3 regions of the Claveliimonas bilis genome follow, and region 1 is predicted to be linked to each of the others. Evidence: a T-box and tRNA genes for the amino acid it is inferred to sense, from the RefSeq annotation. Region 1 holds a T-box; the other regions hold tRNA genes.

Region 1 (4,672 bases):
TGCAGGTGTATACAGCGAATTTTCTGGAAGATGACCACGGGAAAAACGGTCATACATATGGAAGAAGAAGCGCAGTGTGTTTTGAGACACAGTATTTCCCGGATGCAGTAAATAAAGAGCAGTTTGCAAGTCCTGTTGTTTCAGCAGGAGAAATTTATGAGACAGAAACAAGATATTGCTTTTCTGTTGTTTCTTAAAATTTCAGGAAAAGATAAGTAAGTCTTCAGATTTCTTTTCGCAGCATATGATAGAATGAATATACAGTATGGCAAAAGTGTGGGAAAGAGAAGATGAATACAACGAGAAATATAAAAAGGAGAAAGACAAAAGCACAGCATCAAAGGCAGATGAAAAAATACTGGAAGAGAGGAATGATCTTCCTGGCTGTCCTTCTGGTCGCTTTGATCGGGATAAGAGTTCTGAAACCGGAATGGCTTGGCAGAGGGTACATAGAGTTTCAAAGCGATGAGATCGACGCCAGCAAGCCGGATATAGATGTGGAGCTGCTGACAGTAAATCCATATTCCCGGCCGGGGGCAGAGACAAATAGGATTACAGGAATTGTAGTGCATTATACAGCCAATCCCGGTTCTACAGCAATGGAAAACAGGGATTATTTTGAGGGATTAAAAGACAGCCATGAGACTCAGGCCAGCAGTAATTTTATTGTAGGATTGGATGGGGAGGTTGTACAGTGCGTTCCGACATGGGAAGTGGCCTATGCTTCTAATTCCAGAAATATAGATACGGTCTCCATTGAATGCTGTCATCCGGATGAGACAGGAGAGTTTACAGATGAAACCTACAACTCCCTGGTGCAGCTGTGTGCCTGGCTGTGTATGAAGTTTCAGCTGGACGCAGAGGATGTCATACGCCATTATGATGTGACAGGAAAGATCTGTCCAAAGTATTTTGTGGAGAATGAAGATGCCTGGAGTAATTTTAAGGAAGATGTACAGGCGGCTATAGACCGGACCTGAGAGGGGGATGCTGAATGAACCGATGCCCATGGTGTACATGTAATGATAAAATGATCCGTTATCATGATGAAGAGTGGGGAGTCCCGCTTCATGATGATCAAAAACAGTTTGAATTTCTTATGATGGAAGTCATGCAGTGCGGCCTCAACTGGAACATGATGATACAGAAGAGGGAAATCTTCCGGAAATGTTTTGAGGGATTTGATTTTGAAAAAGTAGCAGAATATGAAGAAAAGGATATCGAGCGGATTATGAACACGGAAGGAATGATCCGCTCCAGAAGAAAAATTGAGGCTGTTATACATAATGCCCGCTGTTTTCAGAAGATCAGAGAAGAATGGGGATCTTTCAGCGCCTATATCTGGCATTTTACGGATGGAAAGACCTATCTCTACACCGGACATAAAGATGGCAAGATACCTGCAAGAAACGGATTATCTGACAGGGTGAGCGCTGACCTGAAGAAAAGGGGGATGAAATACATGGGCTCCATTACAGTTTACTCTCATCTGCAGGCCTGCGGGATGATCAATGATCATCAGGAATCCTGTTTTCGTTATCAGGAAATTGCGGGAATGTCTGATGCAGTACATAAAAGGCGCGATAAGGAATAAGAGGCGTTTTGTCGTTGTGTTCCTTCGGCTTTGCAGGAAAAAGACATTCGATTTTGTATGGAAAAAGCGAAAAAGATTGACTTTTCTATGTAGATGGTTATAATAAAAAATAGCTGGTCAGTCAGTGAAAATTAAAAAGATAAAAGCAGAGACGGAAAAGAGTATGCATGTGAACTATCCAGAGAGAGGGGCAGTTGGTGGAAGCCTCTTATAGCAGAAGATGACAGAAAACCATTCCCGAGCTGTGCTGCCCAACGAAGCAGAAGCTTTCAGTATGCAGCATCGTAACTCCGCGTTAAGGGGACAGGTTTTTTAGACCAAAGTGAAAAATGAAGGTGGAACCGTGCGAAAGACCGCACCCTTGCAACAGGCAGCATAAGCTGTCGGGCAGGGGTGCTTTTTTATTCAATAGGAACTCCGTTCCCTATCGAATAAAACGCTCCGCGGGATGCGCACTCGCGCGAAGTGGAAGTTGCCGTTAAAGCGACCGCGCTCGGCGCGAGAGTTCCTCTTGCGGAACTCTTTGTTCTTCAATGCAGGGTTTTGAAAAAGAAAGGAGAAAAGATATGAAAGTAAGCATGAAAGACGGATCTGTTCAGGAAATGGCATTTACGGATGAGATCGGGCAGGAGGCGTTTCGTCACACTACATCCCATATTCTGGCACAGGCGGTAAAACGGCTCTATCCTGATACGAAATGTGCTATCGGGCCGGCCATCAAGGACGGATTTTACTATGATTTTGAATTTAGTTTTCCGTTTACATCTGAAAATCTGGCAGATGTAGAAAAGGAAATGAGAAAGATTGTAAAGGAAGCCCTTCCTCTTGAGAGAAGCAGCGTCAGCAGAGAAGAAGCTCTCAAACTGATGGAGGAGAGAAATGAACCTTATAAGGTGGAACTGATAGAAGAGCTGCCGGAAGGAGAAGAGATCAGCCTCTACAGACAGGGAGAATTCGTAGACCTGTGTGCAGGACCTCATGTTTCCAACACAAGTGTTGTGAAAGCATTTAAGCTCCAGAGTGTGGCAGGAGCATACTGGCATGGTGATGAGCACAATCAGATGCTGACAAGAATTTACGGTACATCCTTCCCGAAAGCAGCGGAGCTGGACGAATACCTGAAACGTATGGAAGAGGCAAAAAAGAGAGACCACAGAAAGCTTGGAAAAGAGCTTGGACTGTTTGCCATCATGGAGGAGGGTCCGGGATTTCCATTCTTCCTTCCGAAAGGAATGGTTCTTAAAAACCTTCTGATCGATTACTGGAGAGAACTCCATACAAGAGAAGGATATGTGGAGATTTCCACTCCTATCATTTTAAGCCGTCATCTGTGGGAAAATTCAGGACACTGGGATCACTACAAAGACAACATGTATACCACAGTCATTGACGAGGAAGATTATGCAGTAAAACCAATGAACTGCCCGGGCGGAATGCTGGTATATAAAGTAGAGCCGCGTTCTTATAAAGATCTCCCGATGCGGGTTGGTGAGCTGGGATTGGTTCACCGTCATGAAAAATCCGGACAGCTTCACGGCCTGATGCGTGTGCGCTGCTTCACACAGGACGATGCCCATATTTTCATGACAGAAGATCAAATCCAGGACGAGATCAAAGGCGTTGCAAGACTGATTGATGAGGTATATTCCAAATTCGGATTTAAATATCATGTAGAGCTTTCTACAAGACCGGAAGACAGTATGGGAAGCGACGCAGACTGGGAGATGGCAACAGATGCTCTCCGTGGAGCACTGGAAGATCTTGGTCTTGATTATGTGGTAAATGAAGGAGACGGTGCGTTCTATGGACCGAAGATCGACTTCCATCTGGAAGATTCTATCGGAAGGACATGGCAGTGCGGAACAATTCAGCTCGACTTCCAGATGCCACAGAGATTTGAACTGGAGTATACAGGAGCAGACGGGGAGAAACACCGTCCGATCATGATCCACAGAGTAGCCTTTGGATCCATTGAGCGTTTCATCGGTATCCTGATCGAACATTATGCAGGGAAATTCCCGACCTGGCTTGCGCCTGTACAGGTGAAAATCCTTCCGGTATCAGAGAAATTTGCAGACTATGCAAAAGAAGTTTCTGATTCTTTGAAAGCAGCGGGAATCCGCGTAGAGACTGATGACAGAAATGAGAAGCTGGGATACAAGATCCGCAGCGCTCAGATGGAAAAAGTTCCATACATGCTGATTGTTGGTGAGAAAGAGGTAGAAGAGAAAGCAGTGTCAGTCCGTAAGAGAGACGAAGGCGACATTGGAAGCATGAAAGTAGAGGAATTTACCGCGAAAGTGCTGGAAGATAAATAGTGCTGAATCAGCAGAAGAGGAAAAGAAGGTAAAAGACAGCGTCAAGCGCTGAAAGAAGGATAGAAGCGGGGATAGTATCTGAAAAAGATATTGTCCCTGCTTCTTTTTGCCCTGAAGCAGTCAGTCAAATGATAAAAAGAAAAAAAGCAGATACGTACTGTACTGCTCATCACAAAAGATATATGGAATATTTCAGACTTTATCAGGAGATTTACAGAAGGCTTGAAGATCTGTTCCCTAAGTTCACATAGGATTTTCCATGATAACCATTCTGGCAACTGTCTGCGGATCTTCGCCATAGCTCTGTCTGGAAATCAGGATATTGTAAATATAGGTTTCGTCCAGTTCGAGCAGAGAAGAAATTTCGCTGATGCTTTTCCCGTCATCGTTTAAGGCGAGAACCTGCTGGACGTCTTTTGTAACTTCATTTAATGTTTTGGGCATGGGATAAGGTCCTTTCTTTCATATCTTTTTCTATAATGGCAGCGCTGCCCTACAGACAAGGCAGCACTGTCAAAATATTATGGATCTATTGTAATACAGATGAATGAAAAATGCAAATCTTACAGGTAGTGCAGTCTGTCTAATGTGGCAAGTACCATGTGGCGGCCGGCGTCGGTACCGTCGATGATGCGTCTTGCACGGACAGAGTCTCCGATGTTGAGGATCTCGGTGTCTTCTCCGTCGAATCCTTCTACAATCTCATCCCACAGAGGCGCATAAGCTTTCATGCCGAGGCATACAAAACCATAATCAAAGG
Region 2 (4,672 bases), 1.0 Mb from region 1:
AACTGTTTTCCATCTGGTTTTACGATATCACTTTCATCAATGAGGACCACTGGTTCAGAGGGAACGCGTCTCTTTACGGTATGGAGATAAGAAGCAGCCGCAGAAGCCGGCGTTCCTTCTGAAAGATGATTGGAAAGCCGTTTTACAGTATTGGCTTTCTGTACTGTTTCATGAAGCTGGTCGGAAATATCAGTGAGCAGGCAGCTTCTGGATGCCAGAATGCCATAAACCATATCTGCTGTGAACTTTCGGTCTGGTTTCGAAAGTCTGCGGGAGATTTTATTAGTAAAAGTCAAAATTTTTCTTTTCAAACGATAAGTAGTTGATGTAGAATTAGCCATAAGGAATCCCCTTTCTTTTTTGTTTAGTAAAGTTTTTGTTTGGTAGCTTAATTTTACATCAAAAAGGAACAGGATTCCTTATATTTTGGACATTTTTTGAAAGTTGTGGATAACAAAACGCAGCATATTTGTCTTAGGGGATAATTCTGCGGAAACTCAAGATATTCTCTGATTGACAAGGCATATACTATTCCTTAGAATAGAAAGGATGAGAGTGTAGAAAATGAGGTTAAATAAAAATGAAAAGAGAAAAGTTTTCTTCCCGGCTCGGCTTTGTCCTTATCAGCGCCGGATGTGCCATCGGACTTGGAAACGTATGGCGCTTCCCCTATATTACAGGACAGTACGGAGGAGCTGCCTTTGTCATTATTTATCTGATCTTCCTGGCAATACTGGGACTTCCTATTATGACAATGGAATTTTCTGTCGGGCGGGCTTCACAAAAATCTGCAGCCAAATCTTTTGAGGTTCTGGAACCTGCAGGAACAAAATGGCACCTTACCAAGCTGGTTCCGCTTATTGGAAACTATATGCTTATGATGTTTTACACAACTGTCGGCGGCTGGACATTGGCTTATTTTTACAAAATGGCCTCCGGTCAGATGACCGGGTTAAACACCGCACAAGTAGAAACTACTTTCAGTGAATTTCTTGCAGATCCCGTACAGCAGATAAGCTGGATGCTGGTTGTAACAATTGTAGGATTTTTAATCTGTTCACGCGGCTTGAAAGGCGGTGTGGAAAAAGTATCGAAATACATGATGGGACTTCTGTTCTTCATTCTGATCATACTGGTTATCCACAGTTTTTTCCTGGAAGGCGCAAAGGAAGGGCTTTCCTTCTATCTGATTCCTAATTTCAAAACGGCTCTTGAAAATTACTCCCTTGGAGAAATCTTATTTGCTGCATTGGGACAGTCTTTCTTTACTTTGAGTCTTGGAATCGGAGCACTGGCAATTTTCGGAAGCTATATCGATAAAGAACACTCTCTCGTTTCCGAAAGCCTGAATGTAGTAATCCTTGATACAACAGTTGCCTTCTTCTCAGGACTGGTTATTTTCCCAGCCTGCTTCACTTACAATGTGGATGCCGGAAGCGGTCCGAGCCTGATCTTTGTTACATTGCCGCAGACATTCAGCGAAATGGCCGGAGGTCGTGTATGGGGTTCCCTGTTCTTCGTATTCCTGGCTTTTGCTTCTCTTACAACAATCATTGCTGTATTTGAGAATATTATCGCATTTGCCATTGATTTTGGCTGGACACGTAAAAAAGCTGTTATTGTAAATATTATTGCAATCATTATACTTTCCCTGCCATGTGCTCTCGGATTCAATCTATGGAGCGGATTCCAGCCCTTTGGACCCGGCACAACTGTACAGGACCTGGAAGACTTTATTTTATCCAATACGCTTCTTCCGCTTGGATCTCTTTTATACCTTTTATTCTGTACTAACCGGTACGCATGGAATTGGGATAATTACTATACAGAAGTAAACAGCGGAAAGGGCCTGAAGCTTCCAAAATGGACGAAAGGCTACCTGACCTATATTCTCCCTTTGATCATCATCTTTATTTTGATCCAAGGATTTATTGAAAAATTAGGTTTTCCGGCAAATTATCTTCTTCCGCTGCTTTGTCTGATCTATCCGCTGTATCTGATTATACAGGCAAGAATGGTAAAGAAAAAAGGATAAATTGTACTGGGGACGTAGTAAAGTTAAAATTTACTACGTCCCCAGTTACATATATCCATGGGTAAAACTGCGAAATACCCCGGGTAAAAATGTAAATATCTTTAAACTTCTGTTTCATTCATATACTGAATATATTGTTTTCCCCAATCTTCTAAAGTATCTAATACAGGAAGAAACTGCTCCCCTATATCGCTCAAATAATATTCTACTTTGGGTGCACTTGAGGAATTTCATCTGGAAAATGCAACTGCTGAATTTAGAAGAAAGCTGGGTATTTCTAAAGAGTATCATTTCTAAAAAGTATTACTTCTAAAGAATCCTTTACTTTGAAAATCTCAAAAAAATAACGGAGAGCCAATTACATGGCTTTCCGTTATTTTCAATAATGAGCGTGCGGGGATTCGAACCCCGGACAACTTGATTAAAAGTCAAGTGCTCTACCACCTGAGCTACACGCCCCTATTTACCTAAAAGTTTTGAAGAAAAGAAAGTGCCCAGAGCCGGAATCGAACCAGCGACACGAGGATTTTCAGTCCTCTGCTCTACCGACTGAGCTATCTGGGCAAAATTGCGGGGGCAGGATTTGAACCTACGACCTTCGGGTTATGAGCCCGACGAGCTTCCAGACTGCTCCACCCCGCGTCAGTATTTAACAAATATTTGGATTGAAAAGCCGATGATCGGACTCGAACCGATAACCTGCTGATTACAAATCAGCTGCTCTGCCAATTGAGCCACATCGGCTTATTGCAAGTATTGCTTGCTTCTCCGCCGATTCTTATCTCTCAAGAACTTAATCGGCTAATGGATGGAGAAGGATTCGAACCTTCGAAGGCGTTGCCAACAGATTTACAGTCTGCCCCCTTTGGCCACTCGGGAATCCATCCATAATATGGGACCTATAGGGCTCGAACCTATGACCCTCTGCTTGTAAGGCAGATGCTCTCCCAGCTGAGCTAAGATCCCATATAAACGACCCAGAAGAGACTCGAACTCTCGACCTCCGCCGTGACAGGGCGGCGCTCTAACCAACTGAGCCACTGGGCCATATTGAAGTAATACATAACTGATTATTATGTACCTTCAAAACCACATACAAGAAATCTATCCATCTTCCAGCCTTTTTGAACCTTCCTTGGTTATGCCCTCGACCGATTAGTAACAGTCAGCTCCATGTGTTACCACACTTCCACCTCTGCCCTATCTACCTCGTCGTCTTCAAGGGGTCTTACTACTTATCGTAGGGATATCTCATCTTGAGGGGGGCTTCACGCTTAGATGCCTTCAGCGTTTATCCCTTCCCGGCTTGGCTACTCTGCCATGGCCTTGGTAAACCAACAGATACACCAGCGGCCAGTCCATCCCGGTCCTCTCGTACTAAGGACAGCTCCTCTCAAATATCCTACGCCCACGCCGGATAGGGACCGAACTGTCTCACGACGTTCTGAACCCAGCTCGCGTACCGCTTTAATGGGCGAACAGCCCAACCCTTGGGACCTACTTCATCCCCAGGATGCGATGAGCCGACATCGAGGTGCCAAACCACTCCGTCGATGTGAACTCTTGGGAGTGATAAGCCTGTTATCCCCAGGGTAGCTTTTATCCGTTGAGCGATGGCAATCCCACTTTATACCACCGGATCACTAAGTCCTACTTTCGTACCTGCTCCACCCGTCGGTGTCGCAGTCAAGCTCCCTTCTGCCTTTGCACTCTTCGAATGGTTTCCGACCATTCTGAGGGAACCTTTGAGCGCCTCCGATACCCTTTCGGAGGCGACCGCCCCAGTCAAACTCCCCACCTGACATTGTCCCCCAGCCGGATCACGGCTGCAGGTTAGAAACCCAGCACTGCAAGGGTGGTATCCCAACAGCGGCTCCAAAAAGACTGGCGTCTTCTCTTCCTAGCCTCCCACCTATCCTGTACATGCAATACCGAATCCCAGTATCAAGCTGGAGTAAAGCTCCATGGGGTCTTTCCGTCCTGGCGCAGGTAACCAGCATCTTCACTGGTATTTCAATTTCACCGGGTGCATTGTCGAGACAGTGCCCAAATCATTACGCCTTTCGTGCGGGTCGGAACTTACCCGACAAGGAATTTCGCTACCTTAGGACCGTTATAGTTACGGCCGCCGTTTACTGGGGCTTAAGTTCAAAGCTTCGCTTGCGCTAACCTCTCCCCTTAACCTTCCAGCACCGGGCAGGCGTCAGCCCATATACCTCACCTTTCGGTTTCGCATAGACCTGTGTTTTTGCTAAACAGTTGCTTGGGCCAATTCTCTGCGGCCTGGTCTCCCAGGCACTCCTTCTCCCGAAGTTACGGAGTCATTTTGCCGAGTTCCTTAACAATGCTTCTCCCGTCGGCCTTAGGATTCTCTCCTCATCTACCTGTGTCGGTTTACGGTACGGGTACGATATGAACAATAGCGGCTTTTCTTGGCAGCCAGCTCACACATTTCCCTACTCTTAGTTCGGTATGCATCACGTCTTCAGATTGGCAGGCGGATTTGCCTACCTGCCTCCTACCTCGCTTGCCCCGGTCTCTCCATTCCCGGTAGTGCTCTCTTTCTGCGTCCCCACAGTTCTGTCATATCGTAGTACAGGAATCTCAACCTGTTGTCCATCGGCTACGCCTCTCGGC
Region 3 (4,672 bases), 1.3 Mb from region 1:
TCGCCAGCATAGGATTGCGTTCTTCTCTGCTTACAAGAGTGATTCCGGCTGCAGAGGCCATTTCAATAATTGCAGTATTGGAATCTGCCAGATAGCCGTAATAACAGGATTGAGGCTTTCTCATAGGTCCGGTAACGGTGAGGTCAATTCTCTGTCCATTCATACCTTCGATCAGTGCATCGGTAGTTCCTTCGCCCCCGTCGGCAAGCGGCTTTACAACGACTTCAGCTTCCGGATCAGCAAGAAGGATTCCCTCTTTTGCGGCAGTTCCGGCTTCCATGGAAGACAAACTTCCTTTAAATGAATCAATGGCAGTTACAATTTTCATAAAGTCTCCTCCGTTTTTCATATTCTTTTATACAAGTTTAGCATGAAGGAACGGGCAAAAAAATATATTTTATAACAAAAAAAGAAAAAAATATGTTATAAGTAACAAAAAATGAAATATAAGATGTATGTCATAGAAGAATAGTATCGTTATGCAGGGGTGTATCATCAAAGGGCTCTTCCCCGGGAATGTCAAGAAGCTTTACCGCGAGATAGAGAATCACGGAATCATGAAAATTCCGGGGATTCAGGCCGCATAAGCGATGGATCCGGTTCAGCTTATACTGCAGCGTATTTTTGTGGAGAAAGAGCTTTTGGCATGTGTGAAGCAGAGAACAGTTTTCCTGAAAGTATGTCCGGAGAAGCTGAATATCCTCTGGAGAAAGATTCTGAAGAGCTTTTTTGAGAAAACTGCTTCTGTGTACCTCATCAATATCTGCCAGAAGGATCTCCAGATTTAATTCATCAAATAAAGCAATCTGATGATCGGAGAAGCGAAGGGTGTTTAAAGCCGTTTTTGCAGTGTAGAGAGAAGAGCCTAGTTTCGGGAGCTCTTCGGCGCTTCCGATGCCGACTTTAAGATTTTCTTTTCTGGAAGACACAAAGGAAGAAAGTCTGTCTTTTATCTCTTTTAAGTCCGGGGAGTCAAACAGAACTGTGAAAGTATGGGGATATTGGTAGCTGTACAGACACTGCGGGAGCGTTTCCAGAAAATGATAAATATCAGTCTCCAAAGAAGAAATACTTTCCGGAGCTGAAGAAGCTTTGAACTCCATAAGAAAAATCCGCTTTGGCGTCCTGGGATTAATATGGAAAGCTTTGAGCTCTTCTGACAGGCGAGCTGTCAGTTCCCGGTCATTGGAGAGCAGAAGCTGAAGAAGATGATTTTTTTTCTCGGCAAGTGTCCGTGAAGCGGCGTTTAGTTCCTGCTCACGGATGAGCAGCAGAGTAATACGCTCCGCTAAGTGAGCATAAATCCTTACCTCCTGTGGATTTCCGCTGATTCCGATTACAGCAGCTAAAGAACCTTTGTGATATACAGGGATATTCACTCCTTTTTGGGTTCCAAGAAGGGTATCGGATTCAAAAACTTCCAGAGTAGTGCCAGCGGAGATTACTTTTTGTCCTCCTTCATGGAAAGTTCCGATCCGGGAGGGATTTGTGCTGGCAAGAATAAGCCCCTTTTCATTAATAAAGTTAATATCATGTCCGCAGACATCTTTGACAGTGTCTACAATCTGCTGTGCGGTTGTTTTATTGATCATATTAAATATACTCCTGCTATATAGAATTATGTTATATGTAACATGATTATGGGGGAATGTCAATGTTATTAAGGTGTGAAAGAACGAAAAGCAAGTATTCATATAGTAGAGGAAAAAGAAAGGTCTATGACTAAAAAATGGAATTTAAATTTTCATTCAAAGTTTTCGAAAAAAAGCTTGCCAAACAGGTTCGTATATGATATTATATTACTCGGTCAACTGATGTTCCGCATTTAAAGAACAGAAGAGACTGGATATGGCTCCATGGTCAAGCGGTTAAGACATCGCCCTTTCACGGCGGTAACCCGGGTTCGATTCCCGGTGGAGTCACTTACCAATATCAGACAAATTGATATGGTGTAATTTCCAAGATAATGCCGATGTGGCTCAATTGGCAGAGCAGCTGATTTGTAATCAGCAGGTTATCGGTTCGAGTCCGATCATCGGCTTTAGTCCTCAAAGGGACTGATAATTTGGACCTTTAGCTCAGTTGGTTAGAGCAACCGGCTCATAACCGGTCGGTCCTGGGTTCGAGTCCCCGAAGGTCCATTGCATGAAGTACCTGAAAATGGTACGGAATGTTTATAATAATATTATAGTAATAAGGCCCAGTGGCTCAGTTGGTTAGAGCGCCGCCCTGTCACGGCGGAGGTCGAGAGTTCGAGTCTCTTCTGGGTCGTCTGTGGGATCTTAGCTCAGCTGGGAGAGCATCTGCCTTACAAGCAGAGGGTCATAGGTTCGAGCCCTATAGGTCCCACTTATCTCATTATTGAGATATGCCGCAGTGGCGGAACTGGCAGACGCACAGGACTTAAAATCCTGCGGGACTAACCTCCCGTACCGGTTCGATTCCGGTCTGCGGCATGTGGATAAGAGTAGGAGAAATGTTGGATTTGCAGCGTTTCTCTTATTTTTTTGCATTAAAAAGTTTTATTTATCATAGTTCTAATGTAAGGTCAGCGTCAGAGAGAATTATATTCAAGGTTCCATGATCGCAGACAATTGATTCCCTGCTTTAAACTCGATATAATAAGGACAGAGTAACTTTTTGACAGGAGGGAAGAGCATGGCATATTTTGAAAAGGTGAAAAAGAATTTCGGTTTTGGATGTATGCGCCTGCCGATGAAGGGCGATGAAGTGCTATGAGGTCTGTGTCCGCCATAATAAGCCGGTCATTGTTATGGAGCCGGTCAAAGGCGGTAACCTGGTTAACCTGCCGAAGGAAGCGGGGAGAGTTCTGGATGATCTGAAGGGAGGGTCCCACGCCAGCTATGCGATCCGGTTCGCAGCCGGCTTTGACGGGATCATGATGGTGTTATCCGGTATGGGTACAATGGAACAGCTTGAGGATAATATCAGCTATATGAAAGATTTTCAGCCCCTCGATGAAAGGGAACTGGCTGCAGTTCAAAAAGTTCAGGAAATTTTCCGCAGAATGAATCTGATTCCCTGTACAGCCTGCCGCTACTGTATTTCCGGATGTCCGATGGGAATCCCGATCCCGGAGATGTTTGCTGCAATGAACACGCAGAAAATTTATCAGGATTGGAACAGCAGTTGGTATTATGAAATACATACAAAGGACAGGGCAAAAGCTTCCGACTGTATTAAATGCGGAAAATGTGAGGAGGTCTGTCCGCAGCATTTGAAGATCAGAGAGCTGCTGGAGATGGTATCTGACCAATTTGAGAACAGACAGTAAAAAAGGAGAGCGAGTATATTGAACTACTGTGAGGAATGCGGAGGAAGACTGACTATGAAGGAATGCGGGACAGATGGAATGATTCCATACTGTGACGCGTGTCAAACATTCAGGTTTCCTATGTTTAACAGCGCCATATCGGCGATTATATTTAACCCGGATAAAACGAAGATTCTTCTGATTCAGCAGTATGGAAAAAAAGATAATATTCTGGTTGCCGGGTATATCAGCAAAGGAGAAAATGCAAAGCAGGCGCTGCTTCGGGAGATAGAAGAAGAGGTCAATCTTAAAATTTCCAGTTATATCTATAATGATAATGAATATTTTGAAAAGACCAATACATTAATACATAATTATGCAGTGACAGCAGAAAGTGAAGATTTTTCTCTGACGGATGAAGTGGATCGGGCACAGTGGTTTGCGGTAGAAGAAGTATTGGAAGCAGTGAAGCCGGATTCTCTTGCGAAATCCTTTGTCGAAAGATATCTTAAGAAGATCGGAAAGGGAAAGACGGATGAGCGAAAGACCGGGCAGGAAGAAGTCCGTAAGATCCTGGAAGAGGCTGTGCATAAGCTGTATGAAAAGGACCGATATTTGATACTTGACAGACCGGAAACAGAGGAAGAAGGACGTCATGTGGCAGAGAGGAGTATTGTTTTTCGTTTTGGACATTATCTTCAGGAGATTCTGGAGCGCAGTCAGATTCTGACGGATTTATCTGTGGACTGTGAATACAACCGAAGAGGATATGAGCCCAAAATGCTTTCACGGATCGGAAGCAGTGTAAGTCCGGATCTGATCGTCCATCACAGAGGGGATCACAGCAATAATTTTCTTGTGATGGAATTTAAAACATGGTGGAATAGAGATCAGAAGTATGATGAGGCTAAAATAGATGGATTTATGGATCCGGATGGCGGATATGCCTATCAATACGGAATTGCGCTCTGTATCGAAAAGGAGGAAAAAGATACTCTAAGGCAGATCCGGGAAAACCTTTTGTACAGGGGAAAAAGTTTTGTATAGAAAAATGATAAAAAACGTGTTTCTTTTAATGTTCTTTTAATTTTTCACTGTTATATTGATTACAACAAAGAAAAAGAAAGACGGAGGAATAAAATAATGAAGAAAATATCAAAAAAGACAATTGGAATTATTATAGGAGTTGTAGCGGCAGTAATTATTATAGCGGTCATCGCTATTATGGCATTTCGGATAGATATTGCAGAGGCACAGCAGATCGCACTGAATCAGGCAGGCGGCGGAGAGATCGTGGAAAGCGAAGTAAGCAGCGAAGGGCTGTGGAATGAATACAGCTACACAGTAGTAAATGGAGATACATGGTATCAGGTTGATATTTCCGGATTTGGAACGGTA

What was found. A T-box is a leader RNA that pairs with one kind of tRNA and senses whether it is charged. The one in region 1 lies ahead of thrS (threonine--tRNA ligase), so its partner is inferred to be a tRNA-Thr.
Region 2: it encodes a tRNA-Thr, which carries the amino acid that the T-box ahead of thrS (threonine--tRNA ligase) is inferred to sense. The anticodon was not compared.
Region 3: it encodes a tRNA-Thr, which carries the amino acid that the T-box ahead of thrS (threonine--tRNA ligase) is inferred to sense. The anticodon was not compared.

Annotation. Positions count from the first base shown of each region.
Region 1 is NZ_AP027742.1:2,177,130-2,181,801, reverse strand. Features, by position in the region: gene R2J37_RS10655 (aldose epimerase family protein) at 1-197, shown strand, start outside; gene R2J37_RS10650 (peptidoglycan recognition protein family protein) at 291-980, shown strand; gene R2J37_RS10645 (DNA-3-methyladenine glycosylase I) at 995-1,594, shown strand; T-box leader at 1,734-1,960, shown strand; gene thrS (threonine--tRNA ligase) at 2,161-3,912, shown strand; gene R2J37_RS10635 (hypothetical protein) at 4,156-4,356, opposite strand; gene R2J37_RS10630 (NAD(P)/FAD-dependent oxidoreductase) at 4,476-4,672, opposite strand, start outside.
Region 2 is NZ_AP027742.1:101,538-106,209, forward strand. Features, by position in the region: gene R2J37_RS00390 (transposase) at 1-341, opposite strand, end outside; gene R2J37_RS00395 (sodium-dependent transporter) at 581-2,035, shown strand; gene R2J37_RS15250 (hypothetical protein) at 2,137-2,232, opposite strand; tRNA gene R2J37_RS00400 (tRNA-Lys) at 2,422-2,494, opposite strand; tRNA gene R2J37_RS00405 (tRNA-Phe) at 2,527-2,599, opposite strand; tRNA gene R2J37_RS00410 (tRNA-Met) at 2,604-2,677, opposite strand; tRNA gene R2J37_RS00415 (tRNA-Thr) at 2,707-2,779, opposite strand; tRNA gene R2J37_RS00420 (tRNA-Tyr) at 2,841-2,922, opposite strand; tRNA gene R2J37_RS00425 (tRNA-Val) at 2,929-3,001, opposite strand; tRNA gene R2J37_RS00430 (tRNA-Asp) at 3,009-3,082, opposite strand; rRNA gene R2J37_RS00435 (23S ribosomal RNA) at 3,171-4,672, opposite strand, start outside.
Region 3 is NZ_AP027742.1:897,638-902,309, forward strand. Features, by position in the region: gene R2J37_RS04325 (glycerate kinase family protein) at 1-328, opposite strand, end outside; gene R2J37_RS04330 (CdaR family transcriptional regulator) at 459-1,592, opposite strand; tRNA gene R2J37_RS04335 (tRNA-Glu) at 1,851-1,922, shown strand; tRNA gene R2J37_RS04340 (tRNA-Thr) at 1,969-2,041, shown strand; tRNA gene R2J37_RS04345 (tRNA-Ile) at 2,068-2,141, shown strand; tRNA gene R2J37_RS04350 (tRNA-Asp) at 2,198-2,271, shown strand; tRNA gene R2J37_RS04355 (tRNA-Val) at 2,277-2,349, shown strand; tRNA gene R2J37_RS04360 (tRNA-Leu) at 2,371-2,456, shown strand; gene R2J37_RS04365 (aldo/keto reductase) at 2,726-3,295, shown strand; gene R2J37_RS04370 (NUDIX domain-containing protein) at 3,314-4,321, shown strand; gene R2J37_RS04375 (hypothetical protein) at 4,418-4,672, shown strand, end outside.